2 regions of the Dysosmobacter sp. Phy genome follow, and region 2 is predicted to be linked to the other one. Evidence: predicted binding sites of a transcription regulator. Region 2 holds the regulator's gene; the other holds the start of a gene.

Region 1 (11,661 bases), 430 kb from region 2:
GCGAGCAGGGCGGCGACGAGAGCCATCTGGGCCTGGTCCTGTTTTTGATGGCCGCCTCGGAGCTGCCGGCAGCCCTGCTGTTCCCGGCCCTGCACCGGAGGCTGGGCAGCGGCGGAACTCTGGCGCTGTCCGTGGTGTTCATGGGGCTCAAGCCGCTCTTCTTCCTGCTGGCGCCGGACCTGTGGTGGCTGCTGGCGGTCCAGCCGGTCCAGATGCTGGGCTACGGCCTGTTCACGCCCGCCTCGGTGTACTACGCCAACGAGAACGTGTCCCAGGCGGACCGGATCCAGGGCCAGTCGGTGATGATGATGGCCTCCAACGGCCTGGGGGCCATGTTCGGCAACCTCTTGGCAGGCTATGCCGTGGACTGGGGCGGCTGCGGCGCCATGCTGGGACTGTGCCTTGGCCTGGGCGCCGTGGGTATGGTCTGCTGCGCCGTGTCATTGCGGATCGGACGGAGAAGATAAGCAGAACGCCCTCCGGCGCGAAGATTTGCGCCGGAGGGCGTCTTTCTATCGGTTCGTCTCCCGGACGTCCGTCCGACCCAGCAGATCATCCACGCTGACGCCGTAGAAGTCTGCCAGGGCACAGAGCACCTGGGGCGGGAGCATCCGCTGTCCGCTCTCATAATAGGCATAGGTCCGCTGGGGCACATTGATGGCCCGCCCCACCGCCGCATGGGTCAGGTCCGCGTCCTCCCGGAGGGCCCGAATCCGCTCGAATCGCCGTGTCTCCATCTCCATCACCGCTGTCAGTATAGTCAAGAACAAATTGTTCTAAACTGTCGGCAGTTCCGGTCTCTGTGAGGACCAGGGGCAATTCGGATCGTCCCGGTGAAAACTTTTACTTGACCTTCCCCCTGGGGGAGGGTATATCCTAGAAAGCAGAAACAGGCCGGCTGCCGGCCATACGCCCTGCGGGGCAGGAAAGGAAGAACACATATGAAGCAGCGAACCCGTTGGAGCGCCCTGCTGTTGGCGCTGACCCTGGCCCTGAGCCTGACGGTCTCCGCCGCCGCGGAGGAAACCGCGGATCCGGTGGAGGAGGCCATCGCCGCCGCGGCCACCTTCGGCGGTGCCATCAGCATCCAGTACGCCCTGTGGCAGGACGGCGCCGTCACCGACACCGGCGCCAGCGGCGTCTACTCCAAGACGGAAAACCGGGCCCTGACCGAGGACATCCTCTACGGCATCGGCTCCGTCAGCAAGATCTACACCACCGTGGCGGTGATGCAGCTGGCGGAGCAGGGCAAAGTGTCCCTGGACGCCCCGGTGACCCGCTACCTCAAGGACTTCCGGATGGCCGACAGCCGCTACAAGGACATCACCGTCCGGATGCTGCTGAACCACTCCTCCGGCATCATGGGCACGGGCCTGGCCGGCGCCATCCTCTTTGACGACGCCGACCCCTCCGCCACCGACGGTCTGCTGGAGGCCCTGTCCACCCAGCGGCTCATCGCCGATCCCGGCGCGTACAGCGTCTACTGCAACGACGGCTTCACCCTGGCGGAGCTGGTGGTGGAGGCCGTCAGCGGCATGGACTTCATGGACTATGTGGACCGGTACATCCTGGACCCCATCGGCCTGGACGACACCTACGCCCCCGGCGGCGACTTCGACACCGCCCGCCTGGCCAAGACCTACTCCGGCAGCAGCACCGAGGCCCTGCCGGTAGACTCCCTGAACGCCATAGGCGCCGGCGGCCTGTACGCCACCGCCTCGGATCTGGCATCCTTCGGCGGCGCCCTGACCGGCACCAAGCTGCTCAAAGAGTCCTCCCTGGAGGCCATGGCCTACCCCGAGTACAGCCGCGGCATCTGGCCCGACGACACCCTGGACACCCTGGCCTACGGCCTGGGCTGGGACAACGTGGAGTGGTTCCCCTTCTGTCAGAGCGATATCACCGCCCTGACCAAGGGCGGCGACACCCTGCGCTATCACGCCGCCCTGGTGGTGCTGCCGGAGTACGACATGGCGGCGGCGGTGGTCACCTCCGGCGGCACCTCCACCTATAACCAGCTGGCCGCCACGCAGATCCTGGCCGCCGCCCTGGCGGAGGAGGGCGTGAGCGTGGACCAGACCATCCCCGCCTTGCCGGAGGCGGAGCCCGCTCCCCTGCCGGCGGAGCTGAAGCAGTACGCCGGGTACTACGGCTCCACCTCCCTCCAGTACCACATCGAGCTGGCCGACGACGGCACGCTCACCATGACCTGCCCCACCTATCCCACCATGGTCCCGGCCCAGACCTTCACCTACTGCGCCGACGGCACCTTCCGGGATGCCACCGGCACCGCCGCGCTGTCCTTCGTGAAGGAGGACAACGGGGAGATCTACCTCTATCAGAAGGCCGTCTCCGCCCTGCCGGGCCTGGGGGCGCTGCCGGTGTCCAACTACGCGGCGGTGAAGCTGCCGGACAACGCAGTGACGGAGGAGGTCCAGGCCCTGTGGGACCAGGTCCTCACCATGAGCATCCTGCCCATGACTGAGAAATACAGCTCCCAGGTCTACCTGTCCCTCAGCGAAACCGCCGCCGAGGCCTCTGCGCCCATTCCGGGCTATCTGGGACCGGACCGGATCGCGGATGAGACCAGCGCCCTCTTTGCCGTGGCCCTGCCCGGCGTGGGCGGCCGGGACGGCATGGACTACACCCGTCAGGTCCGGGACGGCGTCACCTGGCTCACCGTCCGGGGCAGCGTCTACATGGAGGCCTCCGGCGCGCCGCAGCTCTTCACCGGCTCCGGCTGGGCCTACTCCACCATCCAGCCCGACGGCTACGCCCGCTGGTATCAGGTGGGCTCCGCCGCCGGAAAGACCATGACGGTCCAGGGGCCGGAGGACGCCGGCTTCTGGGTCTACGACGCCTCCGGCAAGGTGGCCGCCTCCTCCGTGCTGGGTGACACCGGCGCCGTGACGCTGCCGGAGGGCGGCATGGTGGTCTTTGCCGGCGAGGCCGGTGCCCGGTTCCACCTGCGCTTTGCCGCCTGAGCGGTCCAAATGCATAAAACGCCCCCGCTGCGAAAGCAGCGGGGGCGTCTTTCCTCTCTCAGCGCTCCGAGTGGGTCCAGGAGCGGGTCTGGTTATAGGGCTTGTAGGCGGAGGTCAGCACCTTTTCAAAGATGGGGGCGTCGGGCTCCTCCACCCGGCGGAGGATCTGCTCCCCGGCGGCCTCACCCAGTTCCTCCACCGGCTGGATGATGGTGTCCATCTGGTCGGCATAGAGCGCGTAGACGTCGGAGTCATAGTCCACGAAGCTGACCAGGTCGATGTCCTGGGCCAGCTGGATGCCCTTCTGGTGGAGGTAGATAATGGTCTCCGAGGCCATGAGGCCCTGGCAGACGATGATGGCGTCGCACTGGCGGTCCAGCAGCTCCTCCAGGCAGCCGGCGGCGCTCTTTTCCATGGAGTCGCCGTAGCGGATCAGATCCGGATCCTCCGGCAGTCCGCAGTCGGCCATGGCCTGCTGATAGGCGGAGATGCGCTCCGTGGTGGTGGACAGGCGGGGCAGGCCGCCGATGATGCCGATGCGGCGGTCGCCCTTTCCCGCCAGGCGGCAGACACTGCGGTAAATGGGCTGGAAGTTGGACACGCAGATGGAGGAGTACTTCTTCACCGGGAAGGTCCGGTCCACCAGCACCACCGGGAAGCCGGCGGGGATCAGCGCGTCAAAGCGCTGGAAATCATCCATGGTGCTGGCGATCAGCAGTCCGTCCACCAGCCCGGCGGTCAGCAGGCGGATGTTGGTCTCCTCCCGCTCCATATTCTCCTTGGTGTTGGCGATGATCAGCTGATAGCCGTGGGCGGAGAGATAATTTTCCACCGCCTCGATCATGGTGGCGAAGAATTTATTGGCGATATCGGGCACAATAAAGCCGATGGTCCGCTTCTTTCCGGTGCGGAAGCTGCGGGCGGAGGCGTCCGGCGTGTAGCCCAGCTCCGCAATGGCCTTGTAGACCTTCTCCTTGGTCTCATTGGAGACGTAACGGGTGTTGTTGATGGTGTGGGAGACCGTGGCGGTGGAGACCCCCGCCAGCTTGGCCACATCCGAAATCGTAACTTTCATGGACCTCTTCCTTCTTTGCGCAAAGATGTGTTACCTTGCGTAAACAATTAGCTACTCCAGTATAGGACAGCTTTTCTCCGACGTCAAGGCCTTTTTCCCCTTCAGTCCGGGAATTTTTTTGGTTTTTCGTGGTTTTATTATTAAATATTCACAACCAACCTTCAAAAATGTTATCAGAAATGACGATTGTCAAATATCAAACAGTATGCTAGTATACCAATATAAACGATTACATGAAACGTTTGCGCAATCGTTTCAAATGGACGCCGAGGAGGCGTACCCGTATTTGTGAAAGGAGTCTTTCCATTATGAACACCAAAATCGGCATCAATGGCTTTGGCCGCATCGGCCGTCTGGTCTTCCGCGCTGCCCTGAACCGGGACGACGTGGAGGTCGTCGGCCTGAACGATCCCTTCATGAACCCCGAGTATATGGCCTATATGCTCAAGTACGACAGCGTGCACGGCAAGTTCCCCGGCGAGGTCTCTTCCGAGGACGGCGCTCTGATCGTCAACGGCAAGAAGTATCCCGTGTTCACCGCCATGGACGTCAAGGACATTCCCTGGGCCTCTGTGGGCGCTGAGTATATCTGCGAGTGCACCGGCAAGCACCTGAGCAAGGACCTGTGCCAGGGCCACATCGACGCCGGCGCCAAGCACGTCGTCATGGGCGCCCCCTCCAAGGACGACACCCCGATGTTCGTCATGGGCGTCAACCACACCAAGTACACCTCCGACATGACCTTCGTGTCCAACGCCTCCTGCACCACCAACTGCCTGGCTCCCATCGCCAAGGTCCTGCATGAGAACTTCGGCATCGTGGAAGGCCTGATGACCACCGTGCACTCCGTCACTCCCACCCAGAAGCTGCTGGACGGCGCTTCCCTGAAGGACTGGCGCGGCGGCCGTGCCGCTACCGGCAACATCATCCCCTCCTCCACCGGCGCCGCCAAGGCCGTGGGCAAGGTTATCCCCGAGCTCAACGGCAAGCTGACCGGTATGTCTATGCGCGTTCCCACCCTGGACGTGTCCGTCGTGGACCTGACCGCCAAGCTGGCTAAGCCCGCCACCTATGAGCAGATCTGCGAGGCCATGAAGGCCGCCTCCGAGGGCGAGCTGAAGGGCGTTCTGGGTTACACCGACGAGGACGTTGTCTCCTCCGACTTCCTGGGCGATCCCCGCACCTCCATCTTCGACAAGAAGGCCGGCATCGCTCTGACCGACACCTTCGTGAAGGTCGTCTCCTGGTACGACAACGAGTGCGGCTACTCCAACAAGATGGTGGACCTGATCCGCTACATGTCCTCTGTGGATCACAAGTAAGAAACGCCTTCGCGTTTTGTATAGTGCCGCGGCGGCCCGGACCGAATGGTCCGGGCCGCTGTGTTTTTTGTAAAATACTTGCTGACGAAGATCTCTGGAGCCCGACGGAGAGAGGGCAGAGTACTTCCGCGGCCAACAAGCCTATAGGGTAGTCCTTCCCGTAATCGCCCACCCCATGCAAAGCCGCAGCGCCCAACCGGTGATCCGGTCGGGTGCTGTTTTGTTCTTTCATATCCTCGGGCTGCTCTCTGTCAGCGAAAAACCGCGGCATATGCAGGAAAAGCGGAACCTAGCCAAGGCAGGCGCCTGCTTATCGCCGCAGGCGGGAACGCCCTCCTCTGCTCAGCAGCTTCGCCCCCATTCATCTCACCTTCCGCCTTTTCCCCTTATAAAAAACAAACCTCCGGCAAGCCGTGTCAAACAGACGGCCACCGCAGGCGCTGATCGGTCCCCCAGTCATAACACAACCCCCCGCTCGCTCCAACGACGAACGGGGGGTCTACTCCTGGATCGGATTTTCCAATACTGTTTACCTCTTGCTTTCTTCGGTTACCGTTCGGATGCTTGGGAACAATGCTGGGGTAATGGGAAACTCAGGTTTGCCAATCCATAAAACATCAGGTACACGCAGACGTCTGCTCTGGTTCTTACCAAAACGCTTGTTCTCGTGTTGCTCATCAGAGTGAGGTGTGTTTCGTCTTTGGGTCTTCCGGAGTCTGCTGAGAATTTGCTGGGTTTTGAGGGATTCCTCTGTTCCGAACGGCGCTGGGATTCAGGATCATTTTGGGACCTCTGAGCTAGCTAGCCCATTGGACTCACTCCTTTCCTGTGTCTATAATGTACAATACTTTCTCTCTTTTGTCAATCCCTATTGTGAGATTTTACAATTTTCACAAAGGAATCACCTTTGGAAAAGCAAAACGCACAAATCTGCGGCCGGGGGTCTCACGCCTCCCGCAGGGTCCGGAGAAAGGCCGCCGGGGACAGCCCCCCGTCCTCCAGAAAGGCCTGCTGCAAAGCCTCCAGGTTCTCCTCGCTGTGCTCGATCTCGCTGCACAGCCGCCGCACCGCCTCGGAGAGGCCGCACACGGCCGCCAGACGCCGGGCCAGGAGCACCATCAGAACGCACAGCTGCACCCGGCCCAGCAGGTCGCCGTCGTTGACCGCCTTGAGGGGATACCGGAACAGGAAGTATGTTCCCACCCGCCCCAACAGCCGCTCCGGCACGGGCACCGCCTCTGCCGTCTCCGCCCGGCGCAGCAGCTCCCGCCAGTCACCGTCCAGCGCCTCCAGTCCGGAGAGGACTTCCAGGACCCGTGGAAAGATCCCAGGGCCCTCCGGGAGTTCCACCGGGGGCGCCTCCCACACCTCCGCCAGAGCCGCCAGTTCCGCCGCCCGATCCACCTCCAGCAGACCCTGGGCCTCCAGCGCCAGCAGCAAAAGTCTTTCCAGCCGCCCCTGAAGCGGGCGGGCACGGTCCGTCAGCTCCCGGAGCATCCGGTCCCGCAGGGGCACCAGACCCGTGAGCCACGGGTCCCCCGGCTCCTCCGGCTCCGCCGTCTCCGTCTCCCGGAAGGTCAGGGGCGCGTCAGACCCCAGCAGCAGTGCCAGCGCCGCCGGGCAGGAGGCGCACAGCGTCACCTCCCGGAAGGGGCCGTAGTCCTCCGTAAAGCGGGGATGGCTGCGGCAGGTGACGGAGGTGGCCTCCGGACCCAGCTGCCGGTGGATCTCGCAGAGGTTTTCTCCATCCAGAAAGGGGCACCGCCCGCCGGAGAGGGGAAAACAGACGTCCCCCTCCGCGTCCGTCTCCATGGCGGCGCGGAGCTTCTCCCCCAGATCCCCCGGGACGGCATCATAGAGGCGAGCCGTCTCCTCGTCGATGACCACCTCCCACTTCTCGCAGCAGGTGTGGGGGCACTCCCCCGCCAGACAGTGAAACTGCTCATAGTAGTCCGGTACGCGGATGCGCATGGTGTCCTCCTCTCACTCCGGCAGCTGCTCCGGGCGGAGCAAGCGGAAGTGGTTTTTGTGGAATTCCAGGACCCCCTCGTCCCGGAGACGGCTCAGCACCGCCGACAGGGCGCTGCGGTCCACCGCCAGATAGTCCGCCAGCTGCTGGCGGTCCAGGGGGATGTCGAAGGCCGGTCCCCCGGCCCGGAGGGCCTGGGCGGAGAGGAAGCTGAGCACCTTGTCCCGGGTGGTGCGCCGGGCCATGTGGCCCATCTTCCGCGTCAGGGCCAGGTTCCGCCCGGCCAGCAATGCCAGCAGGTTCCGGGACAGCTGCGCGTGGGCGGCGCAGCCCCGGCCGCAGCCGGCCACCGCCCGGCCCGCGTCCAGAAACAGCACCTCCGTCTCTACCGCCGCCAGGGCGGAGACCTCCAGCGGCTCCGAGCCCAGGCAGGCGTAGGACTCGGCGAACACCTCCCCGCTCTCCGCCAGACCCACGATGGTCCGGTTGCCCCAGAAGTCCTCCCGGACGATGTGGACGGCGCCGGAGAGCACCAGGCCCAGCCGCTGCGCCAGGTCCCCCCGGCGCAGGATCAGCTCCCCCCGCCGGTAGCGGCGCCGGGCGGCGCCCATGCAATCCAAGAGCGCGTTCAGCTCCTCCGAGGGAATGCCCCGGAACAGGGGCGAGACAGCCATGGCCGGGGTGATCTCCATATGCGTTTCCCTTTCTTTCGTTGGAAATCCAACAGACTATTCCCTTCTATTGTAGGATACTGTGTCCAGAAAGGCAAGGGGAGACCCGTTTGAAATGAAAAAAAGGAGAAACACTATGGTACGCAGGATCATTGAGATCGATCAGGAAAAATGCAACGGCTGCGGCGCCTGCGCCGCGGCCTGTCACGAGGGCGCCATCGGCATGGTGGACGGCAAGGCCAAGCTGCTGCGGGACGACTACTGCGACGGCCTGGGCGACTGCCTGCCCACCTGTCCCACCGGGGCCATCACCTTTGTGGAGCGGGAGGCCGCCCCCTATGACGAGGCAGCGGTCCAGGCCAAAAAGGCCGCCGGAGACACGCTGCCCTGCGGCTGCCCCGGCTCCATGACGCAGACCCTGTACCCGGCGGAGGAGGCTCCCCGCCATCCGGCGCCCCAGGCTGGCTGTCCCGGCTCCCAGACCCAGGAGATGGGCCACGGCAATCCTCATCACCCGGTGCCCCCGGCGGCGGAGGGTCCCGTGTCCTGCCTGCGGCAGTGGCCGGTACAGATCAAGCTGCTGCCGGTGGAGGCGCCCTTCTATCAGGGGGCAAAGCTCCTGATCGCCGCCGACTGCACCGCCTTTTCCCGGGCGGACTTCCACCAGCGCTTCATGCGGGGCCGGATCACCCTGATCGGCTGCCCCAAGCTGGACGAGGGCGACTACGCCGAAAAGCTCACGGAGATCATTCGCCGCAACGACATCCGGGAGGTCACGGTGGTGCGGATGGAAGTTCCCTGCTGCGGCGGCATCCAGCGGGCCGTGGAGACGGCCCTGCGCAACAGCGGCAAGTTCATTCCCTGGCAGGTGGTGACACTGGGCCGGGATGGAAATATTCTGGATTAAAGGAGATATGGATATGAACGCGATCGTCAGCGACGCCTGCATCGGCTGCGGCCTGTGCGAGGGCACCTGCCCGGATGTGTTCCACATGGGAGACGACGGGCTGGCCCACGGCAGCGGCGTGCCTGCGGGCCAGGAGGATCTGGCCCGGGAGGCCCGGGACAACTGCCCCGTGTCCGCCATCACCATTGAGGAATAAGAACAGCGGGGCCCGCGCCGGATCGGCGCGGGCCCCGCTGTATCGTCATCATAGTCATCGTCTCATCTGTCGCCGGGCCGCCTCAGGGGGCGCGGCGTTTTTCCTGGTACATCCGGCGGTCCGCCTGGTCCAGCAGCTCCCGCAGCATTTCCACTGAGGGGGAGAACTGGTCCGTGTAGGCATAGCCAAAGTCCGCCTCCGCCACCGGCACCAGAGCCGCCCGCAGCTCCTCGATCTTCCGGCAGACAATATCCTCCCCGCAGTCCAGCAGGATGACCACGAACTCGTCGCCGCCCAGACGGATCACCGAGTCCTGGCCCCGGACATGCTCACCCAGCACCCGGGCCACCTGCTCCAGCGTCCGGTCTCCGGCCAGGTGGCCGAAGGTGTCATTGACCTCCTTGAACCGGCGCAGGTCCATCATGATGACACCCACCCGGGTCAGCCGGTCCATCTGGCGGCGCAAAAACACAAAATCGTTGAGATAACGGCGGTTGAACACCTGGGTCAGCTCGTCCCGGTACAGCTCTTCACGGGCGGCAGACGCCTTTTCCAGGGAGAAGTGCCCGCGCCGCCGCTCCACCAAACGGGAAGGCGCCCAGCCGGCCAGCTCCAGAACCAGGGGCACTTCCCGGCCATTTTCCGTCAAAAACAGCGGGCAGGACAGGGCGTGGACCGGACGGCGATGGTCCGGGCTCTCGCCGCTGACTCCACCAGGAGTGTCCAACAGTACGTACAATTCATCCCAGGGCCCCCGCTCCAGCCTGTCCTCAGATATGGGTGTCAGCCGCTCTTCCGCCGCCGGATCCAGCAGGCGCACCACCTCAAACAGACGTTCCATCTCCCGGACCAACAGGCACAGCTCTCTTGTTGTGTAGCGGTCTCCGCTCTTCATGGGACCTCCTTCTGGCGCAGGGGCGTCCAGCTTTTCTTTGATCTTACCATTATACAGGCAGCGCGCAGAAAAGGCAAGCATGTACATTGGCAGATCCTTACAAATATATTACCTATTTTCTAGGGATTATGTCAAATTTGTATGCATATATCACCAAATCACTTGAAAAAAACATTGTTTTTTATCAAAAATATGCGAGGAAAAACATTCACCTTCAGTGAACACCCCCCGTCCTGCAGGACGGGGGGTGCTGCAGACCAAGAGGCGCTCACTCCTCCCGCCGGAACACGGGCAAGGACCAGCCCCGGTGATCCGTGTGGAGCAGATGATGGGACTTCTCTCCCAGGGGCGCACCCAAAAACTCCCGGTACAGCGCCTGCACGTCGGGGTTTTCGTGGGAGAAGCGGACGGGCGCGTCGGCATCCAGCTGCCACAGGCGCGCGCCTCGCTCGGCGGCCAGCTCCTCGCCCTCGTGAATGGGCTGACCACCGCCGCCGGCACAGCCGCCGGGGCAGGCCATGACCTCCACAAAATCGTACTCCGCGCGGCCCTTCTCCAGGGCCTCCATCAGATGGCGGGTATTGCCCAGGCCGCTGACCACGGCCACCCGCACCGCTCCGGCACCGGGGATCGTATAGGTCGCCTCCTTCCAGGGCTTGTCTCCCCGGACCTCTGCGAAGGCGTCCGGATCCGGGTTCCGGCCGGTCACCAGGAAGTAGGCGCTGCGCAGGGCCGCGTCCATGACGCCGCCGGTGGCGCCGAAGATCACCGCCGCGCCGGTGCCGGAGCCCAGGGGCGAGTCGAAGCTCTCCTCCGGAAGGTCGGCGGGCACGATGTGCTCGCTGCGCAGCAGCCGCCCCAGCTCCCGGGTGGTCAGCACAACGTCCACGTCCGGATCGCCGCAGGCATCGGCCATGGTGGGCAGGCCGCACTCGCTTTTTTTGGAGATGCAGGGCATCACCGACACCACGAACATCCTGTGGGGATCGATGCCCTTGCGCTGGGCGAAATAGCTCTTGGCCATGGCGCCGAACATCTGCTGGGGGGACTTGGCGGTGGAGAGATTGTCCGTGTAGGCGGGGAACTGTCCCTTCACGAACCGTACCCAGCCGGGGCAGCAGGAGGTGAACATGGGCCAGGCGTACTGATCCCGGTGAGTGAAGCGGTGGAGGAACTCGCTGCCCTCCTCCATGATGGTCAGGTCTGCGGTGAAGTTGGTGTCGAACACGTAGTCAAAGCCCACCCGCCGCAATGCCGCCACCATGCGGCCGGTGGTGGCGAAGGCCGGGTCCAGCCCAAAGCTCTCCGCCCAGGCCACCCGCACCGCCGGGGCCACCTGGATGACGGTGGTGATATTGGGGTCCTCCAGGGCCCGGAACACGGCGTTGGTGTCGTCCCGGGCCGTCAGGGCGCCGGTGGGGCAGTGGGTGACGCACTGGCCGCAGTAAGTGCAGTCGGTGTTTTTCAGCAGGCGGTTGAAGCTGACGTCCACGGTGGTCCGGGAGCCGGTGCCCGCCACATCCCAGATGTGCATACCCTGGACCTTGTCGCAGATCTGAACGCAGCGCATGCACTTGATGCACTTGCCCGCCTCCCGGATCAGGGGGGCGTCCAGGTCGATCCGGGACCGCTCAGGCTTGAC
Region 2 (11,661 bases):
TCGCCGGCAAAGTCGTAGATGTCCTCAAAGAGGTACTTATGGATGAATTGCAGAGAGGAAAAAGTCCCCGCCTCCAGCCGATCCAGCAGGCCCTTCTCAAACAGTTCGACCGCTTTCTTTTTGCTGATCCGCTCCTCCTCGCGGGCAAGGTCGGCAGAGGATGTGAGTCCCAGTTTATTCTCGAGCGCCATGACAATCCCTCCTTTGCCTAAATGAAAACAAAAGGCACTTGCAAAAGCAAGTGCCTTTTGTTGGTACGCCCGGCTGGATTCGAACCAGTGGCCTACAGAGTCGGAGTCTGTCACTCTATCCAACTGAGCTACGGGCGCATATTCACTTGCAGGGGATTTGCGGTTGCGGGGAAACAGTGGTCAAATAGTAGTCAACGGCGGCGCTTTCGCTTGGCTTCCCAGCCGCGATCCCAGTGACCACGGGGCTTTGCGCTGTATCTCAACTGGAACCGCCGGAAATGTCGGAGTCTGTCACTCTATCCAACTGAGCTACGGGCGCATATCTAATTTTCAGATGTACTCCAGCACATCTCTTGGTAGTATAGCAAGGTTTCCCCAAATTGTAAAGCCCCTTCTCGAAAAAATTTTCTGTCCAAAAGATTGTTAAAAAATTTGACAAGTTGGCCGTTATGGTCTAAACTAGAGATTAAGAAATTTTTAACGATCCTCATGGTTCGTGATTATAGGAGTGATCACATTGAAAAAGGAGAACATCTCCGACGCCGTGATCCGGCGCCTTCCCCGGTACTACCGCCAACTGACAGACCTGTGCGCCCGCGGTGTGGTACGGATCTCCTCCCATTCCCTGGGGCAGGAAATGAATATCACCGCCTCCCAGATCCGGCAGGATTTCAGCTGCTTCGGTGAGTTCGGCCAGCAGGGCTACGGCTACAACGTGGAAGAGCTGCGATCTGAGATCGGCCATATTCTGGGGGTGGACAACGACCACCACCTCATTATGATCGGCGTAGGCAATCTGGGCCACGCGCTGCTTCAGAACTTCCCCTTCTCTCAGACCGGTTTCACCGTAGACGCCGCTTTCGATATCAACCCTCAGCTCTCCGGCACCGTCATCAACGGCGTGCCCGTCTATCCCATGACCCAGCTGGACGAATTTGTCCGCAGCCACAGCGTGGACGTGGTGGTCCTCACCATCCCCCAGTCCGTGGCCCAGGACACCGCCACCCACCTGATGGATCTGGGCATCCGGGGCTTCTGGAACTTCACCAACATGGAGCTGTCCAGCCCCTCCCCCGACGTGAAATTTGAAAACATTCACTTCGCCGACAGTCTGCTGACCCTCAGCTACCGCATCGCCAACCGCTGACGGGAACAGTCCACGAAAGGATACTTCCATGAAGAAAAAACGCTTCCTGCTGCCCGTCCTCTGTCTGCTGATCCCTCTGGCACTGATGGTCTCGGCCCTGGCTGCCGGCGGAGATCTGTCCGATCCCCTGGCCTCGCTGTCCTACCTGACCGGCATCTTCACCGACACGGTGAACAAGCGGGTGGATGAAAAGCTGAACGCCTCCGACCAGGCCCTGCTCTCCGGGAATCTGGAAGCTGTCTCCGGAAGCTCCACCGCCACCTGGACGGAAACCCGCCTGAAAGAGGGTGACGTTCTGACCGGCTCCACCGGCACCAGCGTGCTGGTGCTGGCCGGCGGTGCCCGGGTCACCTTCTCCGGCGCCGTGGTGGACGTGACCACCGGCACCGCCGTCACCAGCGGCAGCGCTCTGGCGGTGAACCACCGCTATCTCGTGGCTGAAAACACCACTGCCGATTTTACCGTTACCTCCAAGACAGCGGTGGTGGACTACCAGGGTCCCTACGCCTTCCGCTATTCCAACGCCACCGATTACAACGCCATCGCCGCCGCCCTCAAAACGCTGAACCTCTTTAAGGGCAGCTTCACCGGCTATGGCGAGGGTTACGATCTGGAGGTAGCCCCCACACGGCTCCAGGCCCTTATCATGTTCATCCGGGTCCTGGGCGAGGAGGACGCCGCCCTGGCCTACACCGGCCCCATGCCCTTCACCGATGTGGCCGCCGGTTCTCAGAGTGAGAAATACGTGGGCTACGCATACAGCAAGGGCTACACCAACGGGTACAGCGCCACTACCTTCCGGCCCAGTCAGACCGTCACAGCGGGGCAGTACATGGAGTTCATGCTGCGGGCCCTGGGATACAGCTCCGCGGCCAACACGGATCTGTCCGGCACACTGGACAACGCCTACGCCAACGGCGTCATCACCTCCGGGGAACTGACCGCTCTGCAAAGCGGAACCTTCCTGCGGGCGGATCTGGTCTATGTCTCCTATTACGCGCTGGACGCCACTATGGCCGGTACCGGCATCACCCTGCGGGACACCCTGATGAACAAGGGCACCTTTACCTCCGCCCAGGTAAGTACGGCTGCCGCTCTGGTCCCCGGCGCGAGAAAATAAGAGGAACCCCTTTCCCGGGGCCGCATACTATGGATTGAGACCGGTTCGGACGGTCTACGAATTCATAGGAGGTTCCGGTATGTGCAATAACGGTTTTGGCGGTGGCAACTGCTGCTGGATCATCATTCTGCTGATCATCATTTGGTGCTGCTGCGGCAACGGCAGCTGGGGTGGTTCCGGCTGCGGCGGTAACTGCGGCTGCAATCCCCCGTCCTGCTGCTGATTTTTCATAAGAGACCCGGCGCCCCGTGTCCTGTGGGACACGGGGCGCCTCGCTGTCTGTCCGGAAAAAAGTCCGCGCCGGCAAGCCTGCCGGCGCGGACCGCGGGAGGGAGGGATCGTCTGCTGCTCAGTCGTCCTCCTCCGGAGCCAGCTCCGTGGTACGGACCTTGGGCGGACAGAGCAGGGAGAACACCAGGAAGAACACCAGGCCCACCACAAGACCGGGGATAATGGGCTGGCTCAGCTTCACGCCGAAGAGTACACCGCCGGAGATCTTCTCCAGATACACCACCACGATGGACCCGGAGATCAGAGAGGCGATGGTGCCCGCCAGAGAGGCGCCCTTCCAGTAGTGGCCCAGCACATAGGGGAAGAAGGCGCCCGCCGCCCGCAAGGTGAAGCAGAACATCAGCAGCGTCACGATACCAGAGGTGTTGAACAGGGCGATGAACATGGATGCCACACCTACGATGCCCATGACGATCTTGGTGACGTTCATGACCTCCTTGCTGGTGGCATCGGGCTTAAGGACTGCGCGGTAAATGTCGTTGGCGAAGATGGAGCCCGCGCCCAGCAGGTCGGAGTCCGAGGAGGACATGGTGGCGGAGATGATGCCGGCGAAGAGCAGTCCGCAGATGACCGCAGGCATAGCCTCCATAGCCAGCACCGGCAGGGCATAGCGGGCGCCAACAGACTCAAAGTCAGCGGCGGAGAACTTGCCCATGGAGATCAGGGCCAGGACGATGACGCCCAGCACCGCCGGAACGAAGGCATAGACGAAGTTCAAAACAGCGGCCAGGACGGAGCCCTGCCGGGCGGCCTTGCCGTCCCGGGCGGCGTAATAGCGGGAGACGGCCTCCTGGCCCACGGTGAAGGTGGCGACGTACATGACCGTCAGGGACAAGATACCCATGGGAGTGTAGCCGGAGAACATATCGAAGGTCTCCGCGGGCACATTGGCCACTACCGCGTCCCAGCCTCCCGCCAGATTGACGGCGAAGGGCACGGCGATGATCATACCGATGATGATGAGGAACACCTGGACAAAGTCCGTCAGCGTCACGCTCCAGAGGCCGCCCATGACGGAGTAGATGGTGACCACCACCGCCACAATGATGACGGCGGTCTTGTAGCCGATGCCCAGCATGGTGGAGAGGATGACGGAAGAGGCAATGAACTGGCCCGCCGTCAGGCCCACCAGGGGCAGCAGCATGATGATCGCGGTGATAAGGCCGGCGCTTTTGCCGTACCGGCGGCGGAAATACTCCGGCACGGTCTTGACCGTTGCCGCCCGGAACTTGGGCGCCAGGAAGGTCAGGATCACAAAGGCGAAGCCCATGGTGATGATGTACCAGGCGGAGCTGATGCCGTAACCGGACATGCCGTTTTCCACGACGCCCAGAGAGCTGCCGCCGCCGATCTCCGTGGCGGCCAGGGTGCCGGCCATCAGGAAGGGTCCCAGCCGCCGGCCCGCCACCATGAAGTCGGTGTTGGAGGTGATCTTGGTGGAGGAATACCAGCCGATGAACAGCATTGCCAGCAGATAGAGCACGACGATGACGGTGACTGTCAAATTGAATTGCATAGCATTCTCCCTTCTTTCTGCACCCGGCCCCGGCCCATCCGGGGCCCTTTGTCTCATCATACAGGATTTCTCTCCAGGTGTAAAGATTTTGTTAAGAATTTGGAACATGAAAAGCGCCGGGCAGTGCCCGGCGCTTTTTCGATACGCTTACAGGATCCCCAGGTGTTCCAGCAGAATCTTGGCTCCCAGCAGAATCAGCACGATGCCGCCGGTCAGCTCCGCCCGCTTCTTGTAGCGGGTACCGAAGAAATTGCCAACCACCACGCCGCCCAGGGAGATGCAGAAGGTGGTCAGGCCGATGATGGTGACAGCCGGCAGGATCTTCACCCGGAAAAAGGCGAAGGTCACACCCACGGCCAGGGCGTCGATGCTGGTGGCGACGGCCATCATGAAAAGACGCTTGAGGTCCAACCGGTCCGCAACGGCGCAGGCAGTCTCCTCCTCTTCCTCCGGGGACATCGCCTCCCGGACCATGTTACCGCCAATGAGGGCCAGCAGGCCGAAGGCCACCCAGTGGTCCACATTCTCGATGTACCGGGCGAACTGGGAGCCCAGCACCCAGCCCAAAAAGGGCATCAGCGCCTGGAACCCGCCGAAGAACAGGGCGATCACCGTGCCGTGCCGCAGGTTCAGCTTCGGCATACACAGGCCCTGGCACACCGCCACGGCAAAGGCGTCCATGGACAGGCTGACGCCGATGAGAAACAGCTCCAAAATCCCCACAATACCAGACTCCCACTCACAAGATCACCGGCACCGGCCGGCGGACAGCGATGCTCTCTGGGGTCACCCGGCAGTCATACGCCTGCACATGAACACCCCGAGACACAGCAAACCGCAGCGCTTCCCCAAAGGCTGGATGAGTCTCGTCGTTGGGGGAAACGCTGTGGATATCTTCCATTTGTACCACAAAGAACAGCGTGGCGTCAAGCCCCTCCTCCACAGCCCGAGCCAGCTCCAGGATGTGCTTCACGCCCCGCTCCGTTGGCGCGTCGGGAAAGCGGGCGGCACCGCCGTCCTCCAGGGTCACGCCCTTTACCTCCACCAGATGAGGACCGTGAAGCGTCTCCAGACAGAAGTCCAGCCGGGAATCCCCCCAGCGGACCTCCCGCCGCACGTCCGTCACCTCCGGAGAAAAGCCGCCGGCGCGAGCCCACTCCTCAAAGACGCGGTTGGGGGCCTGAGCGTCCATATTAATGAGCCGATCCCCCTTCTCCACGGCGATCAGGTCAAAGGCCGTCCTCCGCCCCGGTGTGCGCCCCGGCTCCAGATATACGGTGGCGCCTGGCACCAGTAGCTCCCGACAGCGGCCGGTGTTCTTCACATGGCAGACCTGGACCCCCTCTGCTGTCTCCACGTGGGCGATGAAGCGGTTGGGCCGGACCAGGAACCGCCCGGATAAAACGTTCTGATATTGCATAAAGCTCCTTTCCGGAACCCGGGAAACCGCGCATTTTGTGCCCTCTCCCGGGGCTGTATCTCCTTTTATCATTATCTGTGTCCGCTCACATTTTTGTCACCCAAGCAGAAACAAACGATTTCTTTTGCTTCCGCTTTGTGTATTTTGACAAATATTTACGCAAATTTTTTCGGTGTACCGCAGCCAAAAGCGGCACAATCCGCATTGTGTTCTTTCAAAAAAATTGATACAATGTACCTAAAAATCGCCCAAGGAGGGAATCTATGGACTACAATCATCTGTTTGTGTGTCTGATGGGCATGGGGACAGTGTTCTTCGGCCTGATCTGCCTGGTGGCGCTGAGCACACTGATGAGCGCGGTGCTGCGCTCCGTCGGAAAGCAGCCGGCGGTCTCCGCTCCGCCTGTCCCGGCGCAGACAGTACCGGCCACGGGCGCCATCACGCCGGAGCTGATCGCCGCCATCTCCGCCGCTGTTGCTGAGGACCTGGGCACCGATGTCACCGGCATCCGCATCCTGTCCGTCAAACCCTTATAAATCGTCTGTGCGAAAGAATGGGGAGGTTTCCATGAAGAAATACAAAGTGACCGTCAACGGCGTTGCCTATGAAGTAGAACTGGAGGAGCTGACCGGCGCGGCCCCTGCGCCTGCGGCCGCGGCTGTTCCGGCGCCGCCCCCGCCTCCGGCACCTGCCGGCGGCGAGCAGGTGACCGCTCCCATGCCCGGCACCATCCTGTCCGTGAATATTGCGGTAGGCGACAGCGTCAAGCGGGGTCAGGTGCTGATGATCCTGGAGGCCATGAAAATGGAAAATGAGATCATGTGTCCCCGGGATGGCCGGGTGGCCGCCATCCAGACCGCCAAGGGCGCTGCGGTGGAGTCCGGCACGCCCCTTTGCACCATCCAGTGACGGGGTAACGGCCTATGGACGCTGTTTTGAATTTTATCACAAGCACCGGCTTTTATCAATTCACCCAGGGCGGTAACTGGAAATGCCTCATCATGATCGTCATTGCCTGTGTCCTGCTGTACCTGGGCATTGCAAAAAAGTTTGAGCCGCTGCTGCTGGTGCCCATCGCCTTCGGCATGCTGGTGACCAACCTGCCCGGAGCGGAGATGTACCATGAGATCCTCTTTGCCGGGGGCCATATCCACTGGGACCTCTTCGGAGGCGCCCCAATCACGGCGGAGTTTTTGTCGGAAATGAGCGCTGCCGGGGTATCCGAAGCCGTGCTGGCCACGGCAGCGGTAGGCGAGACCATCTCCGTGGGACTGCTGGACGTGCTGTGCCTGGGCGTAAAGCTGGGTATCTACCCCTGCCTGATCTTCATGGGAGTGGGCGCTATGACCGACTTCGGTCCCCTGATCGCCAACCCCAAGAGCCTGCTGCTGGGCGCGGCCGCGCAGCTTGGCATCTTCATGACCTATGTGGGCTGCCGCCTGATCGGCTTCACCGGCCCGGAGGCAGGCTCCATCGGCATCATCGGCGGCGCCGACGGTCCCACGGCCATCTTCGTCACCGTCATGCTGGCCCCGGCCCTGCTGGGCCCCATCGCTGTATCGGCCTACTCCTACATGGCCCTGGTGCCGGTGATTCAGCCGCCCATCATGAAACTGCTGACCACCGAGGAAGAGCGTAAAATCGTCATGAAGCCCCTGCGGGAGGTCTCCAAGAAGGAGAAGATCGTCTTCCCCATCGTGGTGACCGTATTTGTTGCCCTTCTGGTGCCCTCCGCGGCACCGCTGATCGCCTGTTTGATGCTGGGGAACCTCTTCCGGGAGTGCGGTGTCACCGACCGTCTCAGCAAGACAGTGCAGAACGAGCTCATCAACATCGTCACCATTTTCCTGGGGGTCTCCGTGGGCGCTACCGCCACCGGCACCACCTTCCTCAGCCCCCGCACCCTGGCCATCCTGGCCATGGGCATCGTGGCCTTCAGCTTCGGTACCGCCGGCGGCGTACTGCTGGCCAAGTTCATGAACCTGTTCCTCAAGGAGAAGATCAACCCCCTCATCGGCTCCGCCGGCGTGTCCGCCGTGCCCATGGCCGCCCGGGTGTCCCAGAAGGTGGGCCAGGAGGCCAATCCCGGCAACTTCCTGCTGATGCACGCCATGGGCCCCAATGTGGCCGGCGTCATTGGCTCCGCCATCGCCGCGGGCGTGCTGATCTCCCTGTTCGGCTGATTCTTTTTCTTGAAAGAAAAAGAACCAAAAAGAACGTTATCTCGCCACCGGGCCCGGCAATCCTCACAGCCGCAGCGGCGGCGACCGGCCCCGGTGCGCAAGTGGAGGCTTTCTATGGAATTTCTATCGAACAAACCGCTGTATCTCACCGATACCATCCTCCGGGACGCCCACCAGTCCCAGGCGGCCACCCGGATGCGTCTGGAGGACATGCTGCCCGCCTGCGAGGTGCTGGACTCCATTGGCTATTGGTCGCTGGAGTGCTGGGGCGGCGCCACCTTTGACGCCTGCATGCGCTTTTTGAACGAGGACCCCTGGGAGCGCCTGCGGGCCCTGCGCCGCGCTCTGCCCCACACGAAGCTCCAGATGCTCTTCCGCGGCCAGAACATCCTGGGCTACAAGCATTACGCCGATGACGTGGTGGACGCCTTCTGCGCCAAGAGCATTGAAAACGGCATCGACATCATCCGCATCTTTGACGCCCTCAACGACGTGCGGAACCTGGAACAGGCCATCCGCTCCACCAAGAAGTACGGCGGCATGGTGGAGGCCACCCTCAGCTATACCATCTCCCCCATCCACGACGAGGCGTACTTCGTGAAGCTGGCAAAGGAGCTGGAGCAGATGGGGGCCGACGTCATCTGCATCAAGGACATGGCAAACCTCCTTCTGCCCATGGACGCCTATTCCCTGGTCAAGCGATTGAAGGAGACGGTGTCCGTGCCCATCCATCTGCACACCCACAACACCACCGGCACCGGCGATATGGTGTATCTCATGGCGGCCTACGCCGGGGTGGACATCGTGGACACGGCCCTGAGCCCCCTGGCCAACGGCACCTCCCAGCCCGCCACGGAGTCCCTGGTGGCCACGCTCCGGGGCACCGTCCGGGATACGGGGCTGGATCTGAACAAGATGAGCGAGGCCGCCGTGCACTTCCGCAAGGTGGCCCAGCGGCTCAAGGACGAGGGGTCCCTGGACCCCAAGGTGCTGAACGTGGATACCAATACCCTTTTGTATCAGGTGCCCGGCGGTATGCTCAGCAACCTCATCTCCCAGCTCAAGCAGGCCGGGAAAGAGGACCAGTACTACGACGTGCTGGCGGAGATCCCCCGGGTCCGGGAGGACTTCGGCTACCCGCCCCTGGTGACCCCCTCCAGCCAGATCGTGGGCACCCAGGCGGTGATGAACGTCATTATGGGGGAGCGGTACAAGACCTTCCCCAAGGAGTCCAAAGCCATGCTGCGGGGCGAATACGGCGCCCTGCCGGGCAAGGTCAACGAGGATGTCCGGGCCAAGGCCGGCATTGCTCCGGAGGAGGTCATCACCTGCCGCCCGGCAGACCTGCTGGAGCCGGAGCTGCCCAAGTATCGGGAGGAGTTCCGTGGTCTCGCCAAGAGCGACGAAGACGTTCTCTCCCTGGCCCTGTTCCCCCAGGTGGCGCCCAAGTTCCTTGCCTGGCGGGACGGCCCCCGCGAAGCTCCCAAACCGGAGCCGCCGAAGCCCGCGGCGCAGGCCGCGCCTCCCAACCCCGCCGACCCCAGCGCCGTGCGGGAGCTGTATGTGGAGTACAAGTTTTAATGAAAGAAGGACGGTATCGAATGATACCGTCCTTTTCTCTTGCCGCTCACCGGTCCGCGCCGCCGGGAAAGGAGTTCCACAGCTCCTGCTCCCAGGTCCCCAGGACCTGCCCCGCCGCGTCATAGAAGGTCACGGAGAGCTCCGCGGCAAAATCCGTTCCCACGACGCGCCGTCGGATGTTGTTGTAGGAGCGCAGGGCGCTCTCCTCCGCCATGGTCTTTGTCCGCAGGGCGGCTTCATTTTCCTCGTTGGGATATTTCAGCGTGATGGAAAAGCAATAGATACCCTGGGGGCTGGGGACAGCCTCCATCACATAGGTCTCATCCCAGTCAAAGTGATCGCTGGCGGAGGTCCCGGCGCTCTCGTCCGTCCAGGATGCCTGGATGTCCGACCGCAGCCGCAGGCGGCACTCCGCCCGGGCCGCCTCCGGCTCGTCCGACCAGAAATACACCGTATCCGCAGGCGTCCCAGTCTGGGCCTGGAACAGCACGGCGCCGCCGTCCTCCGGCTGGGCGAAGCAAAACTCCCCCACGCTGCGGCTCCCCAGCCACCGGTAGCACCGGGAGGAGGCCAGCCGGCCGTCCTCCCACTGCAGCAGCAGATCGGCCCGGTCCCTCTCCCATTCGGAGCAATACAGGATCTCCGGCGCCGCCAGGCCGTACTCCTCCGCCCGCCACCGCACCGCCAGCGCCACCGTGGGCGGGGCAAAGTCCCGCAGGGCCCAGATGAACAGCAGCAGTGCCACCACGGTCAGTAGGTTCCGAAAAATGCGCCCCTTTCGGCTCAGACGGGGCAGGTATTTCCTGCAAATCTTCATGGCACCGCCTCCTCTCCGCCCGGCAGCTGGACTCGGATGGTCCACCCGGCGGCCAGATGAGTGATGTCCACCCACTCCGGGGCATTTTCGATGCCGTCCAGTTCGATCCAGCCGTATGTTCGGACGGGCCGGTCCCCGGAGACGCTCCCTGTGATCCAGGGATAGCGGTAGCTCCTGTACACGGTGCCGTTGCTGTCCACCGCCTCCAGGCAGTCCATCAGCTCCGGGCCGTCCAGCCAGAATTTCAGCGTGGTGCACCGCAGGTCCAGGTGCAGCTGCCCCCTGCCGGTCTCCTGGTTGTCCACATACCGAACCTGTGTCACCTCCAGGCGGTAGGGGCCCGCCTGCACCGGCGGCGGGCAGGCCAGCTCTACGCCGATCCCCTCCCAGCTGTTGGAGATCTGCGCGCTCCAGTCCGGCCAGCCGCGATACAGCAGCGTCAACAGCGTCAGGGCACAGGCAACCCACACCAGCGCCCGGCTGAGCTGCCACAGCCGCCCCAGCCAGGGCTTGTGGACCCGGTCCAGGGCCTTCCCGATGGTCTCCGGGTCCCCCATAGCCGTGAGCGCCCGCTGCCGGGCCAGCTCCGGCGGGTAGTCCAGCCGCTCCAGGTCCCGGACATGGTCCTCATAGTGAGCGGACAGTTCCTGTTCAATGGCCGCCCGATCCGGTTTGAAGCGCACCTGGGCCGTCACTGCGGCCCGCCAGTTCCGAAAGTCCTCTCCCATGGCCTCCTCACGCCGGGGAGGTGCCGCAGACCACGGCGTTGACCTTCTCCGTGAAGGCGGTCCACTCGGCCTTTTTCTCCTCCAGGACCTTCCATCCCTTTTTGGTGATGCGGTAGTACTTGCGCACCCGGCCCGTCTCCGCCTCCTTCTCCCGCACCGTCACCAGCCGGTCCGCCTCCAGGCCGTGGAGGATGGGATACAGCGTCCCCTCCTTCAGCTCGAAGGTGTGGTCGCTGCGGCGGGCCAGCTCTGTGATCATCTGGTAGCCGTACATCTCCTCCCGGCTCAGCAGGGACAAGACCAGCAGCGTGGTACTGCCCGCCATCAAACTCTTGTCGATCTTCATACCGTCTCCTCCTCCGGCCATCCCAGGCCAATGTCCTCCAAATACCCCATGGTCTTTTCAGCCGTCATCCGTCCCGCCCCATCATAGAGCCGCAGGACCGTCTGATAGGTGAACCCCGGGCCCTCCCCGGCAAAAAACGCCCGCTCCATCTCCGCCTCGGCGCTGGTATCCGCCTCGGAAAAGCAGGGCTCCAGCTGGAAGGTGAAGCAGTAGGGATTATGCCGGATGCCCTGGGCCGTGTACGTCCTTTGCGTGTCCCAGTCCCTTCCGCCGAAATTCCCCTCCCAGTGGATGTCCACCTCGATCTCCGCCCAGGCTGCA

What was found. The regulator Rex, encoded in region 2, represses fermentation and respiration genes when NADH is low (regulators of the CRP and FNR family bind a similar motif). The targets are predictions, from matches to a motif close to ATTGTTAANNNNTTAACAAT.
Region 1: the regulator Rex is predicted to act here: its motif matches at 4,245-4,264, upstream of gap (type I glyceraldehyde-3-phosphate dehydrogenase).

What each region holds. Positions count from the first base shown of each region.
Region 1 is NZ_CM136997.1:1,818,309-1,829,969, reverse strand. Features, by position in the region: gene ACVDHE_RS08870 (MFS transporter) at 1-467, shown strand, start outside; gene ACVDHE_RS08865 (helix-turn-helix domain-containing protein) at 513-743, opposite strand; gene ACVDHE_RS08860 (serine hydrolase domain-containing protein) at 942-2,984, shown strand; gene ACVDHE_RS08855 (LacI family DNA-binding transcriptional regulator) at 3,043-4,059, opposite strand; gene gap (type I glyceraldehyde-3-phosphate dehydrogenase) at 4,368-5,381, shown strand; gene fliB (flagellin lysine-N-methylase) at 6,327-7,352, opposite strand; gene ACVDHE_RS08840 (Crp/Fnr family transcriptional regulator) at 7,365-8,042, opposite strand; gene ACVDHE_RS08835 (ATP-binding protein) at 8,158-8,928, shown strand; gene ACVDHE_RS08830 (ferredoxin) at 8,942-9,124, shown strand; gene ACVDHE_RS08825 (GGDEF domain-containing protein) at 9,207-10,019, opposite strand; gene ACVDHE_RS08820 ([FeFe] hydrogenase, group A) at 10,288-11,661, opposite strand, start outside.
Region 2 is NZ_CM136997.1:2,247,283-2,258,943, reverse strand. Features, by position in the region: gene fic (protein adenylyltransferase Fic) at 1-191, opposite strand, end outside; tRNA gene ACVDHE_RS11155 (tRNA-Arg) at 253-329, opposite strand; gene ACVDHE_RS11150 (redox-sensing transcriptional repressor Rex) at 709-1,338, shown strand; gene ACVDHE_RS11145 (S-layer homology domain-containing protein) at 1,367-2,458, shown strand; gene ACVDHE_RS11140 (hypothetical protein) at 2,538-2,681, shown strand; gene ACVDHE_RS11135 (sodium:solute symporter family protein) at 2,808-4,265, opposite strand; gene ACVDHE_RS11130 (manganese efflux pump MntP) at 4,413-4,946, opposite strand; gene sfsA (DNA/RNA nuclease SfsA) at 5,005-5,685, opposite strand; gene ACVDHE_RS11120 (OadG family protein) at 5,949-6,221, shown strand; gene ACVDHE_RS11115 (biotin/lipoyl-containing protein) at 6,253-6,594, shown strand; gene ACVDHE_RS11110 (sodium ion-translocating decarboxylase subunit beta) at 6,609-7,868, shown strand; gene ACVDHE_RS11105 (pyruvate carboxylase subunit B) at 7,983-9,449, shown strand; gene ACVDHE_RS11100 (hypothetical protein) at 9,496-10,266, opposite strand; gene ACVDHE_RS11095 (permease prefix domain 1-containing protein) at 10,263-10,994, opposite strand; gene ACVDHE_RS11090 (PadR family transcriptional regulator) at 11,002-11,340, opposite strand; gene ACVDHE_RS11085 (hypothetical protein) at 11,337-11,661, opposite strand, start outside.